Regions from separate parts of the Neorhizobium puerariae genome, predicted to be linked through region 1. Evidence: predicted binding sites of a transcription regulator. Region 1 holds the regulator's gene; each other region holds the start of a gene.
What was found. Region 1 encodes PhoB, which activates phosphate uptake and scavenging genes when phosphate is short. Its sites were predicted from a motif close to TGTCATNNANCTGTCAT; they were not measured.
Positions count from the first base shown of each region.

Region 2: ACFFP0_RS13005 (PhoX family protein) is a predicted target of PhoB. The motif match lies at 1,778-1,794, and genes of this name have one in related genera.
Region 3: ACFFP0_RS31435 (NAD-glutamate dehydrogenase) is a predicted target of PhoB. The motif match lies at 1,071-1,087, and genes of this name have one in related genera.
Region 4: ACFFP0_RS13150 (DUF2794 domain-containing protein) is a predicted target of PhoB. The motif match lies at 1,922-1,938, and genes of this name have one in related genera.

Region 1 covers NZ_JBHMAA010000015.1:198,678-202,963, forward strand. Annotated here, with positions in the region: gene pstB (phosphate ABC transporter ATP-binding protein PstB) at 1-490, shown strand, start outside; gene phoU (phosphate signaling complex protein PhoU) at 535-1,248, shown strand; gene phoB (phosphate regulon transcriptional regulator PhoB) at 1,274-1,957, shown strand; gene ACFFP0_RS14240 (NAD(P)H-dependent oxidoreductase) at 2,178-2,831, shown strand; gene ACFFP0_RS14245 (PACE efflux transporter) at 2,844-3,281, opposite strand; gene ACFFP0_RS14250 (GcrA family cell cycle regulator) at 3,484-4,017, opposite strand.
Region 2 covers NZ_JBHMAA010000014.1:243,166-247,451, reverse strand. Annotated here, with positions in the region: gene ACFFP0_RS13005 (PhoX family protein) at 1-1,702, opposite strand, end outside; gene ACFFP0_RS13000 (L,D-transpeptidase family protein) at 1,828-2,382, opposite strand; gene ACFFP0_RS12995 (response regulator transcription factor) at 2,613-3,296, shown strand; gene ACFFP0_RS12990 (cyclic nucleotide-binding domain-containing protein) at 3,299-3,754, shown strand; gene ACFFP0_RS12985 (exodeoxyribonuclease III) at 3,841-4,286, opposite strand, start outside.
Region 3 covers NZ_JBHMAA010000077.1:92,626-96,911, reverse strand. Annotated here, with positions in the region: gene ACFFP0_RS31445 (carbonic anhydrase) at 1-75, opposite strand, end outside; gene pdxY (pyridoxal kinase PdxY) at 146-1,018, opposite strand; gene ACFFP0_RS31435 (NAD-glutamate dehydrogenase) at 1,196-4,286, shown strand, end outside.
Region 4 covers NZ_JBHMAA010000014.1:271,487-275,772, reverse strand. Annotated here, with positions in the region: gene ACFFP0_RS13160 (Bax inhibitor-1/YccA family protein) at 87-833, shown strand; gene ACFFP0_RS13155 (GNAT family N-acetyltransferase) at 942-1,499, shown strand; gene ACFFP0_RS13150 (DUF2794 domain-containing protein) at 1,512-1,901, opposite strand; gene ACFFP0_RS13145 (DUF1223 domain-containing protein) at 2,221-2,970, opposite strand; gene ACFFP0_RS13140 (TSUP family transporter) at 3,180-3,917, opposite strand; gene acnA (aconitate hydratase AcnA) at 4,059-4,286, opposite strand, start outside.

The DNA.
Region 1 (4,286 bases):
TTTCCAGAAGCCGAACCCGTTCCCGAAGTCGATCTACGAGAATATAGCCTACGGTCCGCGCATCCACGGCCTCGCCAGGAACAAGTCGGACATGGACCAGATCGTGGAGGCCAGCCTTCAGCGCGCCGGCCTCTGGACGGAAGTCAAGGATCGCCTGAATGAATCCGGCACCGGGCTTTCCGGCGGCCAGCAGCAGCGTCTCTGCATCGCCCGCGCCGTTGCCGTTTCGCCGGAGGTCATCCTCATGGACGAACCCTGCTCGGCGCTCGACCCGATCGCGACCGCCAAGGTCGAGGAGCTCATTCACGAGCTGCGCGCCAACTACACGATCGTCATCGTGACGCACTCGATGCAGCAGGCCGCGCGCGTTTCGCAGCGTACCGCCATGTTCCATCTCGGCCAGCTGGTCGAGGAGAACGACACGGACAAGATGTTCACCAATCCGGATGACCAGCGCACCCAGGATTACATCATGGGCCGCTTCGGCTGATCGGCCGTCCGCGCTGCCTGGTTTCACTTTTCGAGGATTAGAAAATGGCATCGACTCATATTCTGTCGGCCTATGACGAAGAACTGAAATACCTGATCCGCCGCATTTCCGAAATGGGCGGCCTTGCGGAGCAGATGTGCTCGGACGCCGTGCGGGCGCTGGTCAATTCCGACTCCGCTCTCGCCCAGAAGGTCATCTCCGACGACGTGATCCTGGATCATGCGGAGCGCGAGATCCAGGACAAGGCGATCGTCACGATCGCCCGCCGCCAGCCGGTGGCGTCCGACCTTCGCGAGATCGTCGGCACGCTGCGCATCGCATCCGACCTGGAGCGCGTCGGCGATCTTGGCAAGAACACCGCCAAGCGCGTCATCGCGGTTCAGGGCACCGGCGTTCCGCGCAAGCTCGCCCGCGGTATCGAGCACCTCTCCGACCTGGCGCTCGTGCAGCTCAAGGAAGTGCTGGACGTCTATGCCAGCCGTTCGGCCGAGAAGGCCGAGGCGATCCGCATCCGCGACGAGGAAATCGACGCGATGTATACGTCGCTGTTCCGCGAACTCCTCACCTACATGATGGAAGACCCGCGCAACATCACCACCTGCACGCACCTCCTGTTCTGCGCCAAGAACATCGAGCGTATCGGCGACCATGCCACCAACATCGCCGAGACGATCTACTACATGACGACGGGCGCCCAGCCGGAAGGCGAGCGTCCGAAGGACGATACGTCGAATACGCTCGGCGCGATCACCGAATGACGGAATGCTGACGGAGCAGGCCAGAATGCTGCCAAAAATCGCGGTCGTGGAGGATGAGGAAGCACTGAGCGTGCTTCTTCGCTACAATCTCGAAGCCGAAGGTTACGATGTGGAGACAATCCTGCGGGGGGATGAGGCCGAGATCCGGCTTCAGGAGCGCACGCCGGACCTGTTGATCCTCGACTGGATGCTGCCCGGCGTTTCCGGCATCGAGCTCTGCCGGCGGTTGCGCATGCGCCCGGAAACGGAACGCCTGCCGATCATCATGCTGACGGCCCGGGGCGAGGAGAGCGAACGTGTTCGCGGCCTTGCCACGGGTGCCGACGACTATGTCGTGAAGCCTTTCTCGACGCCGGAACTGATGGCCCGCGTCAAGGCGATGCTGCGTCGAGCCCGGCCGGAAGTATTGTCCAGCGTCCTGCGTTGCGGCGATATCGAGCTCGATCGTGAGACGCATCGCGTCCATCGCAAGAGCCGCGAGGTCCGCCTCGGCCCGACGGAATTCCGTCTCCTGGAGTTCCTGATGGCCTCGCCCGGCCGTGTCTTCTCGCGTTCGCAGCTTCTCGACGGCGTCTGGGGACACGATATCTATGTCGACGAACGCACTGTCGACGTGCATGTCGGGCGCCTGCGCAAGGCGCTCAACTTCTCCAACATGCAGGATGTCATCCGCACCGTTCGCGGCGCGGGATATTCGATGGAAGCCTGACTGACTTCGTCGGCGGCCGGCCGCGCCCAGGTGGCGCGTCTGGCGCGGAGTATTTCTTCTGGCGTTTGAATGGCTCCCGGCCCTAGAGCGCCATGCGTCCGAAAGGACGCACCAAGGACGCTCTACCCTATTGAATCGACGCATCGTGCTTTCCGAAAATCGATTCCGATTTTCGGGCCGATGCCGTAGGCTGCTTTCAGGGCAACCTCGGAGCGTAGCCATGAACGTACTGATCATCGACGGCCATCCCGATGAGGGGCGGCTTCTCGGGGCTCTTCTGGACCACTACGAAAAAACGCTGGCAGGCGCTGTCTCGGTGACGCGTCTTGCCGTGCGCGATCTGTCGTTCGACCCGGTCCTCCACCGCGGTTATGCCGGCGATCAGCCCTGGGAGCCCGATCTCGAAAGGGTGGCGGAAGCGCTCGACGCCTGCGATCATCTGGTGTTCGGTTTCCCGCTCTGGTGGGGAGCCGAACCGGCGGCCGTGAAGGGGCTGCTGGACAGGCTTCTGTTGCCGGGCTTCACGTTCAGATATCATCGCGAGGATCTTCTGTGGGATCGCCTGCTCACCGGGCGCTCCGCCGATGTCATCATCACCATGGACACCCCGCCCTGGTATCTGCGCTGGGTCTATGGCGATCCCGTCACGCGGCGCCTGAAATACCAGGTCCTGGGCTTTTGCGGCATTCGTCCGCTTCGCTTCTTCAAGCTCGGCGCCACACGCCGCGGCGGCGCGGCGCGCAAGCTCGACCACTGGATGCGGGAGATCGGGCGGGCTGCAGCCTCGGCCGGCGGCCTGAAGCGGGACTCCAGGCGGAACATCCTTCCAGGCCGCGAGCGCTTTGCGGAAGCGATCCGGGAACGCCAGTCCTGATCTATTCGGTAGTCAGTGCGCCTGCGCTTCCTGTTGCCATTCCGGCAGCGGGAAAAGCCGGTCGTAGGCCCAGTTGAAGACGAAGGCGTAGACCACATAGAAAAGCGCGAAGGACAGGTCCATCGCAAGGGCGTGCAGGATGCCGATGCCGAGATACCAGGCGATCAGCGGCAGGAGAATGATCAGCAGGCCCAGTTCGAACAGAACCGCGTGCGCCACGCGGACGGCAGGGCTTTTCCGGGTGTTGCCTGTCATCCGCTGCATGACGTGGTCGAAGCCGAGATTGTAGACATAGTTCCAGCCGGTCGCGAGCGTGGCTGACCCCAGGCCGACCACGCCGATATCGGCGGCAGGCATGCCGAAGGCGAAAGAGCCGAGCGGTGTGACGATGGCAAGGCCGATCAGTTCGAAGCTGATGGCGTGGCGGATACGGTCGCGTGTCGTACGCATGATGACTCCCCAAGAGCCGGCGAGCTCTTCGTCTGTTCCGGGTCGTCCCGGAGTTTCTGCCCGGATTGGGGGAGGTCGTCCTCGCGGATATGGAGATAGCTATTCGGGCGCGGACAGGCAAGGTCAAACCGGCATGGCAGCCATGTCCAACAAAAAAGCGGGCCGGAGCCCGCTTTCGATCCTGTTCTGTCGGCAGCCCGGATCAGACCCGTACGGTCGTCCTGCGGCGGTCGTGCACCGGCTGGTAGGCAAGCCGGGCATGGTAGCTGCAATAGGGGGAGGAATCCGGAGATTCGCAGCCGCAGAAATGGAAATCGTCCTTGAGCGGATCGCCCACGGGCCACTTGCAGGTGCGTTCGGTGAGTTCGGTCAGCGCCAGGCGACGGGAAATCGGCACCACCACGTTGGCGGCGGGTACGTATTCCATCTCCTCGAAATGCTCGATTTCGACCTCTTCCTTCATCACGGTCGCGCCAACGGCGCGAGCGACGGTCCGGGTGGCAACCCGGGACGCGTAGTTCGGAGCCCGGGGCGCGGATGTGGTGCGCTTGGCCGCCGACCGGTTGGTGGCCACCGTGCCGCCGGCCTTCGCCCTGCCGGGCAGGCTGAGGCGATGCACCTTGCCGATAACCGCATTGCGGCTCACACCGCCCAGTTGTGCGGCGATCTGGCTGGCGCTCAGGCCTTCCGACCACAGCCTCTTGAGTTTTTCGACACGCTCGTCTGTCCAGTTCATGCCCGTTCTCCGCCTTTGAACGTTGCAGGCATGCAGAATCCTTCCACCTTTGCCGAGGACATCATTCCTCAGCACCCACTACATCTATGTTTGAGGTGACTAGTTCCGCCGCATGCAGTCTAGTAATTGACGGTTAACCTAGTGTGAGGCTGACTCCGTGGCAAGAGTCGGCGGAATCCGTGAGAATCGATTTCGTGGTTTTCCCCAACTTGCTGTCCGGAAGAGTCATTTTTGTCACAGATGCAGGCGTCTGCCTGTTTCTCGGCTTG
Region 2 (4,286 bases), on a different contig from region 1:
CGTCGGTGCGGCCGGTGGCCTTGTTGCTGTTGCCGTCCGTCGAGACCCAAAGGCGGCCCGCCGAATCGACGGCACAGTTGTCCGGCATGCCGAACCAGCCGTTCTTGGTCGTCTCGGTCGAGAAAGAGGCGCCGACGGCGGCAACCGACGGATCGCCGCATTTCAGCAGCACTTCCCACTTGCCGCTCGTGGCTGTGAAGTCGCCGCCGTCTTCGGCAATCTCGATGATGTGGCCGAAAGCATTTTCCGCGCGCGGGTTGGCGGCGTCCACCTGATCCGCCTTGCGGCGGGAGTTGTTAGTGAGCATGACATAGACCTTGCCGTTGATGCCGTTCGGCTGCACGTCTTCCGGGCGGTCCATCTTCGTCGCCCCGAGCAGGTCGCCCGCGCGCCGGGTCTCGATCAACACGTCCGCTTGGCTGGCAAAGCCGTTTTCCGCCGTCAGCGGCCCCTGGCCATGGATCAGCGGCAGCCACTGCATCGTGCCGTCTTCGCCGAACTTGGCGACATAAAGCGTACCGGCGTCGAGCAGGTTCAGGTTCGCGGCGCGATCGTTGGCATTGTAGGTGCCGTCGGTCACGAACTTGTAGACGTAGTCGAAGCGCTCGTCATCGCCGAGATAGAAGACCACCTTGCCGTTCCGGGCCACGATAGACTCGGCACCTTCGTGCTTGGTGCGGCCGAGGGCCGTACGTTTCTTCGGCGTGGACGTTGGGTCCATGACATCCACCTCGACGATCCAGCCGAAGCGGTTCGGCTCGTTCGGCTCCTTGGCGAGATCATAGCGGTCGTAGAAATTCGCCCACTCGTAACCGCCTTCCGGAACGCCGTAGCGCTTGTAGTTGGCGGCTTCCTTGTGCCCCTCCGGCAGCTTGCCCGAGAAGTAACCGTGGAAGTTCTCTTCGGCCATGATGTAGGTGCCCCAGGGGGTCACCCCGCCGGCACAGTTGTTGAGGGTGCCGATGACGCGGGTGCCTGCCGCGTCGGCGGAGGTCTTCACGCGATCATGCCCTGCAACCGGTCCGGAAAGCTGCATCTCGGTCGTGGAGGTGATGCGGCGGTTGTAGCGCCCATCGGGAACGACCTGCCATTTGCCGCCGACCTTGCGGATTTCGACGATCGTGCCGCCATGCGCGGCCATCTCCACGTCGACCTGATCCTTGCTGAGCGCGCCCTGCTTGACCTTGCCTTCGGCGATGGTGACGAGGCCGGGGAACATCAGGTGAGGGTTGGTGTATTCGTGGTTGACGACGAGCAGGCCGTGTTCGGAGGAGCCTTCCAGCGGAATGAAGCCGACATAGTCGTTGTTGTAGCCGAACTGGCGGACCTGGGCTGCGGCGGTCTGGTTCTTCGGATCGAAGGCCGGCGAGTCCGCGAAGATCGCATCGCCCCAGCGCAGCAGGATATCCGCATCATAGCCTTCGGCCACATGGTGATTGGCATCGACCCCCGCCTCGACTTCCGGGAAGGAGAAGGCGGAACCGCCTGCGGCACGGGCTTCCTCCGCGCTCATCAGCGCCACGGGGCCGACGGTTGCGGCAATCGCCGAAACAGCCAGCGATCCCTGAAGAAAATTGCGGCGCGAGAAGCGCTTGCTGATGATCTCACCCATCGTCGGGTTGACGCTGGAGTTATGTCCGTCGCCATCGGCGTCTTCGAGTTGGGTCGTGGGGAATATCTTCTGGGAAAGATGTTCGGTCATCGGGACTATCTCCAAGGTTGTAAACTGGCCTAATTTTCTCTTCTTTTAGAGCCGTTCTAAACCTAGAGATGCTGTATTACGGTTTTGCGACATCCGGAGACCGCCACGGCTGCCCATGGCAGCCTTCAACGGATTTTGAACACCATCCCCGCCCGCAGGAAACGGATGAGCTGGAGCATGTCGCGCAGGCTCACCGCGATGCAGCCGGCCGTCGGCTGGTAGCCCGGCTTGATGAGATGGAAAAAGATTGCCGAACCTCCATGCCGGCGGCGTGAACGGATGTTCCAATCAAGCACGATGCAGATGTCATAGAGCCCGTCGGCCCGCATCATCTCCTCGTGGCTTGGCCGGAACGGCGCCCTGACGAGGCGATTGTAGGCTGGATGTTCCGGCTGGTCGCACCAGAGCATGTCCTTGCGAATGCGACGGATCGGCAGCGCCGTCGGCGGCAGGCGGACCCGCTCGCCGCGCACGAAGCCGTAGAGAACGGGCATGGCCGCGACGGGCGTGGCGCCGTCTCCTTCCCTCTTGAAGGCGCTCGTACCGGAACGGCCGAGCGCCGCGCGGACAGTGATGCCGCCGAATGAAACGATGCCCTGCCTGCGGTCGCGCGGCGCAGTCCTGACGGTGATCGCATTGGGATGGTGGCGCGAGCCGTGAAAACGCTGCATTTTTCTCACAAGTTTTTGCTTTGAATATGATTTCGTTTGAATTCATAGCACATTGGAGCGCCGAGCGGCCCTATGGATGCGCAACGGATGCTCTAACTTATTGAATCTAGGCATCGTACTTCCGAAAATCGATTTCGATTCTCGAGCCGATGCTGTAGGGATTGAGGACGAAGGCCCTGATCGCGTTTGGCTGCAGAATTGCAGGCCATCAACGCGGGCAGCAAGAGAAAGGCTTCAGGATGGCAGCGCGTACGATACTCCTTGTGGACGACGACGACGACCTGCGCGAGACTCTGGTCGAGCAACTGTCGTTTTACGACGAATTTTCGATCCTGCAGGAGGCCAATGCCGCCAAGGCGCTGCAAACCGCCAAGAATACCCAGATCGACCTCCTGATCATGGATGTCGGCCTGCCGGACATGGATGGCCGCGAAGCGGTGAAACTGCTTCGCAAGAACGGCTTCAAGGCGCCGATCATCATGCTGACCGGCCACGATACCGATTCCGACACGATCCTCGGGCTGGAAGCCGGCGCCAACGACTATGTCACGAAGCCGTTCCGCTTCGCCGTGCTGCTCGCCCGCATCCGCGCCCAGCTTCGCCAGTACGAGCAGAGCGAGGACGCCACCTTCACCGTCGGCCCCTATCTCTTCAAGCCGAGCCAGAAGCTGCTCACCACCGAGGACGGCAAGAAGATCCGGCTCACGGAGAAGGAAGCGGCGATCATCCGCTATCTCTACCGCGCCGGCCAGAAGGTCGTCACGCGCGATGTATTGCTGGAGGAAGTCTGGGGCTACAATTCCGGCGTCACCACCCACACGCTGGAAACCCACGTCTACCGCCTTCGCCAGAAGATCGAGCGCGACCCGTCCAGTGCCGAAATCCTGGTTACCGAAAACGGCGGTTACAAGATCGTTCCCTGACCATGTCGCTGACCGAAGATATCCGCCTGCTGACCCAGGTCCCGCTTTTCAGGGACATGAACGACGACCAGCTTCGCCTCGTCGCCTTCGGCGCCGAGCATCGGCCTGTGGTTACCGGCCAGGAACTCTTTCGGGAAAGGTCGCCGGCGGAATCGGCATTCATCGTCGCACGAGGCCGTTTCGAACTGCTGACCGCCGACCGCAATGGCGAAATGAAGGTACAGGCGACCGTCGGGCCGGGCACGCTTCTGTCCGAACTCGCACTGGTCACCATGGTCGAACGGAAGTTCACGGCGATAGCGGTCGAGGATTCCGAAGCCCTGAAAATCAGCCGGTCGCTGTTCTATCGCCTGCTGGAGGAATATCCCGAGGTCGGCCGCATGATCGAAAGCCGCATTCGCGACAATATCTCGACCCTCGCCAAGGCCGCGGCTGCGATGGGGCACAGGTTCGCGTAACCTCTTGCCCCCAGACCACACCTCTTCCCCGCCGCGGGAAGATGTCCCGGCCAGGCGGATGAGAGGTGGAAGCGCGCCCTTGAATGTCAGAACTTGAACACGGCCGTCACCGGCACATGGTCGGAAGGCTGGTTCCAGCCGCGGGCTTCCTTCAGCACCTCGATGCGATCCAGGAACGGCCCGAGATCGGGTGACGACCAGATATGATCGAGCCGGCGCCCCTTGTCCGCCGCTTCCCAGTCCTTGGCGCGATAACTCCACCAGGTATAGATCTTCGCCGGCTCCGGCGTGTGCTGCCGCATGAGGTCGAGCCAGCCGCCCCGGGCGATGACGTCCTTGAGGCCTTCGGTCTCGACCGGAGTATGGCTGACGATCTTCAGGAGCTGCTTGTGCGACCAGACATCGTGCTCCAGCGGCGCGATGTTGAGATCCCCGACGAGGATCGATGAAATGCCGGGCATCGCGTCCGCCTTCAGCGCCTTCATCTCCTCGACGAAATCGAGCTTGTGGCCGAATTTCGGATTGACCGTCC
Region 3 (4,286 bases), on a different contig from region 1:
GTCGCGTTCGTCGCTGTAACGCCCGTTCATGAAGTTGCGGTAACCCGCCAGCAGTCTTTCTGGAAAGTCCGTCATGGCTCAAGGATTACAGTGCCGCCCGGCGAAGATCAACGGTCATTGTGCAATCGCGAACATGGACGACGGATCAACGCTTGATCTGCTGCAGCGGATGCACGAGCCGGCGCATCTGCACCATCGCCATGGGAGCGGAAAGGCTGGACGCGTCCGTTTCGAGCGTTAACTCATCGCCGCCGCGCTTGGCCGTGCGGGCGAGAATCTCGAAAACGCTGGCCGTGGCGAGCTGCAGCGCCTTTTCCTCGTCCATGCCGGCCAGGACGCGTCCAAGGAAAAGCGCGCTCAGGAGATCGCCAAGGCCGTTCGGCGGATTGTCGATCAGCCGGTGTTCGGCAAGCAGCGCGTGCTTGCCCGTGAGATAGAGATTGCCGGTTCCGCCCGCCATCATCGGCACGGCCGAAGTCACCAGGATGCGCGGCGGCCCGAGAGCGATGGCTGCATCCATGATCGCGTTGTTGGTCTCCAGCGGCGCTCCTGACAGCCAGGCCAGTTCGTAACGGTTCGGCGTTGCGATGGTGGCCAGCGGAATAAGCTCGTCGCGGATCGCCTCTGCGGTGGCCTGAGGAATATAGAGCCCGCCGAGATCGCCCATGACCGGATCGCAGACATAGAGGAGATCGGGATTCTTCTCTTTCAATGCCCGGACGAGCCGCGCCACCGAACGCGGTTGGGCCGCATTGCCGAAATAACCGGTCAGCACGGCTTTCACTTCACCAAGCCATGGCGCGCGAATGAGATCGTCTATAGCTTTGTCGAAGTCTGATTCGGGAAAGGTTAGGCGCGTGGAAGGCCCATGTCCGGGATGCCAGGGGAGGACGATGGTCGGCATCGCCCAAACGGGGAAACCAAGGGTTTCCAGCGCGAAGACGGCAGCTCTGTTGCCAACCGAACCCCGCACCACATGGCTGGAGATGACGATGACGGCGTTGCTGGTATCCTGCATGGGGTCTGTTTCCGGCTTCGATGGGTCTGTTGATGGGTTCTTCGCTCAGCTATGTCAACAAGGCTTCACGGAAGAATGGAACGTGTAGGTTCTGCTGCACCGACATGGAAGCGCCATGTTGCGGCAAGATGACAGAAACGAGATGACTCGGTCTTTGAAGGGAAAAGGGGAGAGGGCATGGCCGCCAGACAGAATCCGAAACGGGAAAAGCAAATCGAAAGCGCGCGCAAGATCACTGACGAAAGCAAAGGCCCCCATCTCGATCCATCCATTCTGTTCAGCCGGGCCAGCAGTGACGACCTCGAGAGCTATACGCCCGCGATGCTGGCCTTGTCGGCCAGCCATGCGGCAGAGCGGCTGAACGCCTGGACGCGGGTCCGGGCGGACATCACGGTGGAAACTGTCCCGGGCGTCGCGCCGAACGGCATACCGGTCTCGATATTGACCGTCGTCGACCGGAACATGCCTTTCCTTTTTGACTCCGTCATGGGCGAAGTCACCGCGACGCATCGCGATCTGCTGATGGCGGTTCACCCGATCCTTCTCCTGGAGCCGGGTAAGGAGCCGGTGCTGCGCTCCAACGAGCAGCCCGGGAATCCGGCTCACCATGTGAGCCTCATCCAGATTCACATCGCACCGCTCGGCGAGGAACAGGCGGCCGCCCTTACCGAGCGTATTCGCTACATTCTCGATCAGGTACATCTGTCGATCACCGACTGGGCCTCCATGCTGGAAGTGCTGGAAGGCGCCGCCAAGCAGCTCGACAATTCGACGAGCCGCCGCACAACCGATAGGGATGAAGCGCTCGCTTTCCTGGAATGGCTGCGCGACGACAATTTCACGTTCCTCGGCATGCGCGAATATGTCTATTCGGGCAAGGGCGCGGAAGCAAAGGTCGAGCGCGGCAAGGGGCGAGGCCTGGGCATCCTGTCGGACCCGGACGTCCTCGTCCTGCGCCAGGGCAAGGATGCGGTGATGACCACCCCGGAAATCCTCGAATTCCTCGACGGACCGGATTTCCTCATCGTCACCAAGGCCAATGTGAAATCGGTCGTGCACCGCCGCGCCTACATGGACTATGTCGGCGTCAAGCGTTTCGACGAGAAAGGCGAGGTCGTCGGCGAATTGCGCATCGTCGGCCTTTTCACGGCAACGGCCTACACGCATTCCGTCCGCGACATTCCCCTGCTGCGCGCCAAGGCGGCCCGGATCGACGAACATTTCGGCTTCGATCCCGACAGCCATTCCGGCCGCATGCTGGAAAACACCCTGGAATCCTATCCCCGCGACGACCTTTTTCAGATCGATCCGGACCTGCTTGCAAGGTTCTGCGAGCAGATCATGGAGCTCAGCGAGCGGCCCCGGGTCCGGGTCCTGCCGCGTATCGACCACTTCGACCGCTTCGTGTCCGTCATCGTCTATGTTCCGCGCGAGGATTACAATTCGCTCGTCCGCGAAAAGGTGAGCGACTACCTTGCCGGCATCTATGACGGCCACGTCTCGGCCTATTACCCGGCTTTTCCCGAAGGGGGCGTTGCACGCGTTCATATCATCATTGGCCGGCGCAGCGGCAAGACGCCGCGGGTCGCTCAGGCGAAACTCGAAGAGGCTATCCGGCTCATCGCCACGCCCTGGGAGGAACGCTTTGCCGCATTCGCGAAGGAAGGCCCGCGCCTTTCCGTTACGCAGGCCTTCCAGGAGACCTTCTCGGCTGAAGAAACCTTTGCAGACCTGCCCGACATTGCCGCTTGCGCAGCCGATGAGACCATTCGCATCGCCTTCTACCGCCGCCCGACGGATGCCGCGAATATCGTATCGCTGAAAATTTTCCACAGGGATCGGCACCTGTCGCTCTCCCGCCGCGTGCCGCTGCTTGAAAACCTCGGCTTCCATGTCGTGAGCGAGCAGACGTTCGAAATCCATGTCGGCCCGGAAAGCAGGCTCGTCGTGCTGCACGACATGGAATTGCAGCTCGACGATGCAAGGGAAATCGACCTGTCCCGCGAGGGGCCGCTACTGGAAGAGGCCTTCCTGACCGCCTTCAACGGCCTGATCGACAACGACGGTTTCAACCGGCTCGTCCTGCTCGCCGGATTGTCCGCCCGTGAAATCACCGTGCTGCGAGCCTATGCCCGCTACCTGCGCCAGACCGGCATCGTCTATTCGCAGAACTACATTGCCGATACGCTGACGAAATACCCGGCTATCTCTGCTGCCATCTTCCGTCTTTTCCGCGATGGCTTCGATCCGAAAATCGGCGAAAAGCCGCGCTTGAAGAAGCTTACAGATTGCCATGCCGAGATAGAGGAGGCCCTGTCCAAGGTGCCGAACCTCGACGAGGATCGCACGTTCCGGCGCTTCGTCAACGCGGTCGATGCGACGCTGCGCACCAACTATTTCCAGCAGGACGCCGACGGCGCACCGAAAAGGATGCTCGCCTTCAAGCTCGATCCGAAGCAGCTCGACGGGCTGCCGGAACCGCGCCCATTCCGTGAGATCTTCGTCTACGGCACCGAGGTGGAAGGCGTGCACCTTCGCTTCGGCAAGGTGGCGCGCGGCGGCATCCGCTGGTCGGACCGCGGCGAGGATTACCGCACCGAGATTCTCGGCCTCGTGAAGGCGCAGCAGGTCAAGAATGCCGTGATCGTCCCGGTCGGCGCCAAGGGCGGCTTCTTCCCGAAAATGCTGCCTGCCGGCGGCTCGCGCGACGAGATGTTCAATGCGGGCAAGGAGGCCTACAAGACCTTCATCCGCACCCTGCTGTCCATCACCGACAACATCGCCGGCGCCGAGGTGGCCGGGCCGAAAAACACCATCCGCATCGATGGCGACGACCCCTATTTCGTCGTTGCAGCCGACAAGGGCACCGCGACCTTCTCCGACACGGCCAATGGCCTGGCGCAGGAGGCCGGCTTCTGGCTGGACGACGCCTTCGCATCCGGCGGCTCTGCCGGCTACGACCACAAGAAGATGGGCATCACCGCCCGTGGTGCCTGGGAAGCCGTGAAGCGGCATTTCCGCGAAAGGGATATCGACATCCAGACAACGCCGTTCACGGTTGCCGGCGTGGGCGACATGTCCGGCGACGTCTTCGGCAACGGCATGCTGCTGTCGCGCAAGATCAGGCTCACGGCTGCCTTCGATCACCGCGACATCTTCATCGATCCCGATCCGGATATTGAAAAGTCATTCTCCGAGCGCGAACGCCTGTTCGCGCTGCCCCGGTCGAGCTGGCAGGATTATGACCGCAAGGCTCTGTCCGAAGGAG
Region 4 (4,286 bases), on a different contig from region 1:
GGCTTGCTGGAGCTCCGCAGCGGCGCCCGGGTCTGATAGAAGGGGGCCCGACACCGTGAGTAATTCCGGAGCTTAAAGAGGAAACAATGGCTGACTTCAACAACTACCAGAACCGAATGGCGCAATCTCGCGTCCAGTCGGGTGCGATGATCGACGAGGGCCTCCGCGCCTATATGCTGAAGGTTTACAACCTGATGGCGCTCGGGCTTGCGATCACCGGCGTAGCGGCCTTCCTGACATGGCAGATGGCGGTTGCCGACGGCCAGCTTACGGCTTTCGGCCAGTTGCTCTACACCAGCCCGCTCAAATGGGTTGTCATGCTGGCCCCGCTGGCGATGGTCTTCTTCCTGAGCTTCCGCATCAATTCGATGAGCGTCGCCGCCGCCCAGACGACTTTCTGGGTCTATGCCGCGCTGATGGGCCTGTCGCTGTCCTCGATCTTCCTGGTCTTCACCGGCCAGAGCATCGTGCAGACCTTCTTCGTCACCGCCGCCTCGTTCGGCGCGCTGTCGCTCTACGGCTACACGACCAAGAGGAACCTGTCCGGCTTCGGCTCGTTCCTGATCATGGGCCTCTTCGGCCTGATCATCGCGTCGCTCGTCAACATCTTCCTGCAGTCCTCCGCGATGGGCTTTGCCATCTCCGTGATCGGCGTGCTGATCTTCGCGGGCCTGACCGCCTACGACACGCAGAAGATCAAGGAAATGTACTATGACGGCGATGAAGTCGCGGTCATGGGCCGCAAGGCCATCATGGGCGCGCTGACGCTCTACCTCGACTTCGTCAACCTCTTCACGTTCCTGCTGCAGTTCCTTGGCAATCGCAACAACTAGGCATGCGGGACACGAATACGAAGAAGGCGGCCTTCCGGCCGCCTTTTTTGTTGCTCCCTTCGCTGCCGCGGCATAGGCTCGATCATCCCGCTCAAGAACTCCTCCGCCATGACCTTCAGCCTCCGCGACGCCGCCTCCGCCGATCTTCCCGCCATCACCGAAATCTACCGCGACAGTGTGCTCAACGGTACGGCGAGCTATGAAATCACCCCGCCCGATCAGGCTGAGATGACGAGCCGCTTCGAAGGGATCAGGGCCAGGGGGTATCCCTACATTGCCGCGGAAGGCGAGGACGGAACGCTTCTCGGTTATGCCTATGCGTCCGCCTTCCGCACCCGGCCCGCCTATCGCTGGCTCGTGGAGGATTCGATCTACCTCGCGCCCGAGGCGCGGGGCAAAGGCGTCGGCAAGGCGCTCCTCAAGGAATTGCTTGTCCGCAGCGAAGCACTCGGCTTCCGGCAGATGCTGGCCGTCATCGGCGGCGCGAGCCCTGCCTCCGTGGCGCTGCATCGCGGCCTCGGCTTCGAGCTTGCCGGCACGCTGAAAGGCACGGGCTTCAAGCACGACAAATGGCTGGACACGGTCCTGATGCAGATCGCGCTCGGCGAAGGCAAGACGACGAACCCGGATCTTGCCGCCTATCCCGGTCTGCTGTTCAGCGAATAGCCGCGTCCCGCATCAGTCGATCAACTTCAGCACCTTGTCGAAGACTTTGAGGACCTGCGGCAGCTCGTGGCCGCGCTTCAGGATCATGCCGTGCGTGTTGAGCACCGAATAGGCGCCTTGCTTGTTCGCCAGCCTGGGATTCTTTTCGATCCGGAAAAGGGGCATCTCCCCCGATCGTTTGAAGATGGAAAAGACCGCCCGGTCCTTGAGGTGGTCGATCGCGTAGTCTTTCCACTCCCCCTCACCGACCATGCGACCGTAGATTTTCAGGATCGCATCGAGCTCGCGCCGGTGGAACGTCACCGGAATGGGATCGAGGCTCTGCCTATATTCATTGAGGTTGACGACGACGGTTGTCTCCCGGGATCTTTCTCCTCCCGGCAATTCCGGCTGATCGGTCATCAAGGCTCCCAAATCGTCAAATGTCGGAGATGTGACAGTGTGCCCGAGAGCTTGAAGCGTTTCAAGGCTAAATGGAATGCGCTCGAAAGAGCAACCGGCATTCCCATTGCTGTGGATAGCTGCCGTGAGTTTTTATTCTTGCCCCATTTCGGACAAAACAGTGCCCGATTTCGAAGCGAAATTGAGCATGTTGGTTGGCGCGTTTCTTAGCGCCATATGGCCCGGTCCGGTGGCATTGACCCTTACCCCCAGCCCCCCAATGTTCCTGGGCCGGGCCGCCGACAACTTCCGGAAAAGATGGAGAATCGGACCGTTACGGTCAGTATTTCTTGCGTCCGGCCATAAGGATCGTGGCTCCGAGAATCGCCGCGGGCTCTCCGCCCGGTCCGGAGGACTGCAGCAGAATGGCACAGCCGTCCTTCTTCGACTTGCCCATCAGCTTGCCGGGCAAGGTCAGCTTCATGCTTTGGCCGTTCCATGTGCCGACCGACTGGACGTCATAGACGGCATGCCAGTAGTCCATGGTCTTGCCGCTGTTCTCGCCCTTGGTGATCTCCACCTGCTGCCGTTTGGTGAAATAGGCCACGACCACGTCGGCCTGCCCTTTGCCCTCGCCGATCTCGATCTCGATCTCGTCATCCCGCATGGCGGCGGTCACCGGCACGATGAGTCCCTTGCCGATGTCGCCAAGCTCCTTGACCTTGTCGTTTATCGCGCTCAGGTCCCTGCCCTTGACGTGATCCCGGCCATTGATGACGGCCTGGGGCGTATAGACGCCGCTGCGGCCAAGCGACTTGGCATAGCCGTATTGCCGCTCGGTATTCTCCTTCGAGCTCAGCGTGTCAACCCAGCCGAGATAATTCCAGTAGTCGACATGATAGGAGAGGGCCACCACATCGCCCTGGGCCACGAGATCGCGCAATGTCGTATCCGCCGGCGGGCAGGATGCGCAGCCTTGCGATGTGAAGAGCTCGACGACGCCTTTCGGTGTCCTTACTTCCCCCGCCAGCACCGCGCCCGCATAAAGCAGGCCCGCAAGAACGACTACGGAGCGGAAGCGGAACGGCATGGATGGCTGACCTTTTTATCAGGATATCTGTTATTCACGATTGCTCGCGCCGATCAAGGGGGATCGACATCGGCCAACCTTCGGGATGGCGGAAAGTAACCATCCCGCCCCCTCAAGAGAAAGTCACGAAGGGGTGAGGACCGGATATTTGATCGGCTTTGCCCGATACGGTTGCCTGCGCGCCGGACCTCCCGCAACCGGCAGCCGGATCAGATCAGTCTCAACACACCTTGCGTGAAATAGACGGCGCCGACGCCGGTGACGATCCAGCGCGTCCAGGCCCGGAAATTGGCATCCGTCATCTTCTGCAGAATGCCGTTGCCGGCCCGTGCGCCGAGAATTGCGATGGGAGCGGCGAGCAGGATCGAGATCCAGTCGGCAGGCGGCAAGGCCGAGGCGGCATTCCAGTAGAACGCCACCTTCGTCGCATGCGACGCAACCTGCACCGCCGCCTTGGTGGCGATCACCTTGCGCCGGTCCATCTGGGTGCGGATGAAGAAGATATCGATGGTCGGCCCCGAAACGCCGACGCCCACGGTCAACGCCCCGGCAATCAATCCGCAGACGAGTGCGTGATGCGGCCTGGAGGCGTCGAGCTGCAGCTTGGAAACCGGCAGCCAGACGAGGATGGGCATCAATCCGATCGCAATCGACACGACGATGATATCCGGCTGATAGTCGACGATCAGCAGCACGATGCTGGATATCAAGAGACCCAGGCCGAGGATGCCGAGAATCCTGTAATCGATATAGGCGCGGGAGAACCAGGCGCGCGAACCATTGGACACCATCTGGATGACCCCATGGATGGCGATGGCGGTGCCGACGGGAAACAGGAAAAGCAGGACCCAGAGCAGGATAAGCCCGCCCGCCATGCCGAAGATTCCCGAAAGCAGCGATGTCAGGAAAACGGTAACGGCCATTCCGATGAGGATGACGACGGTCAAGGGCAGGTGACCCTGGATCAGGATGACTTCAGGCCCGGTCGGACTAATATCCGAATCCTGATCTACATCAAGAAGTTAAGGGGAGCATATTGAAAAAGGCATCCGCCGGAACGAACTCCGGCGGATGCTTTCGTTTGTCGCTTAGGCGACGAGGTCACGAAGAACGGTCTGCAGGATGCCGCCGTTGTTCATGTAGATGACCTCATCGAGCGTATCGATGCGGCAAAGGATGTTGATTTCCTTCACCGAGCCGTCGCCGTAGGTGATCTTGGCGATCTTCCATTCGCGCGGCTTGATGTCGCCTTCGAGGCCGTCGATCTCGACGATCTCGTCGCCCTTGAGGTTCAGCGAAGCCCAGGTCGTGCCTTC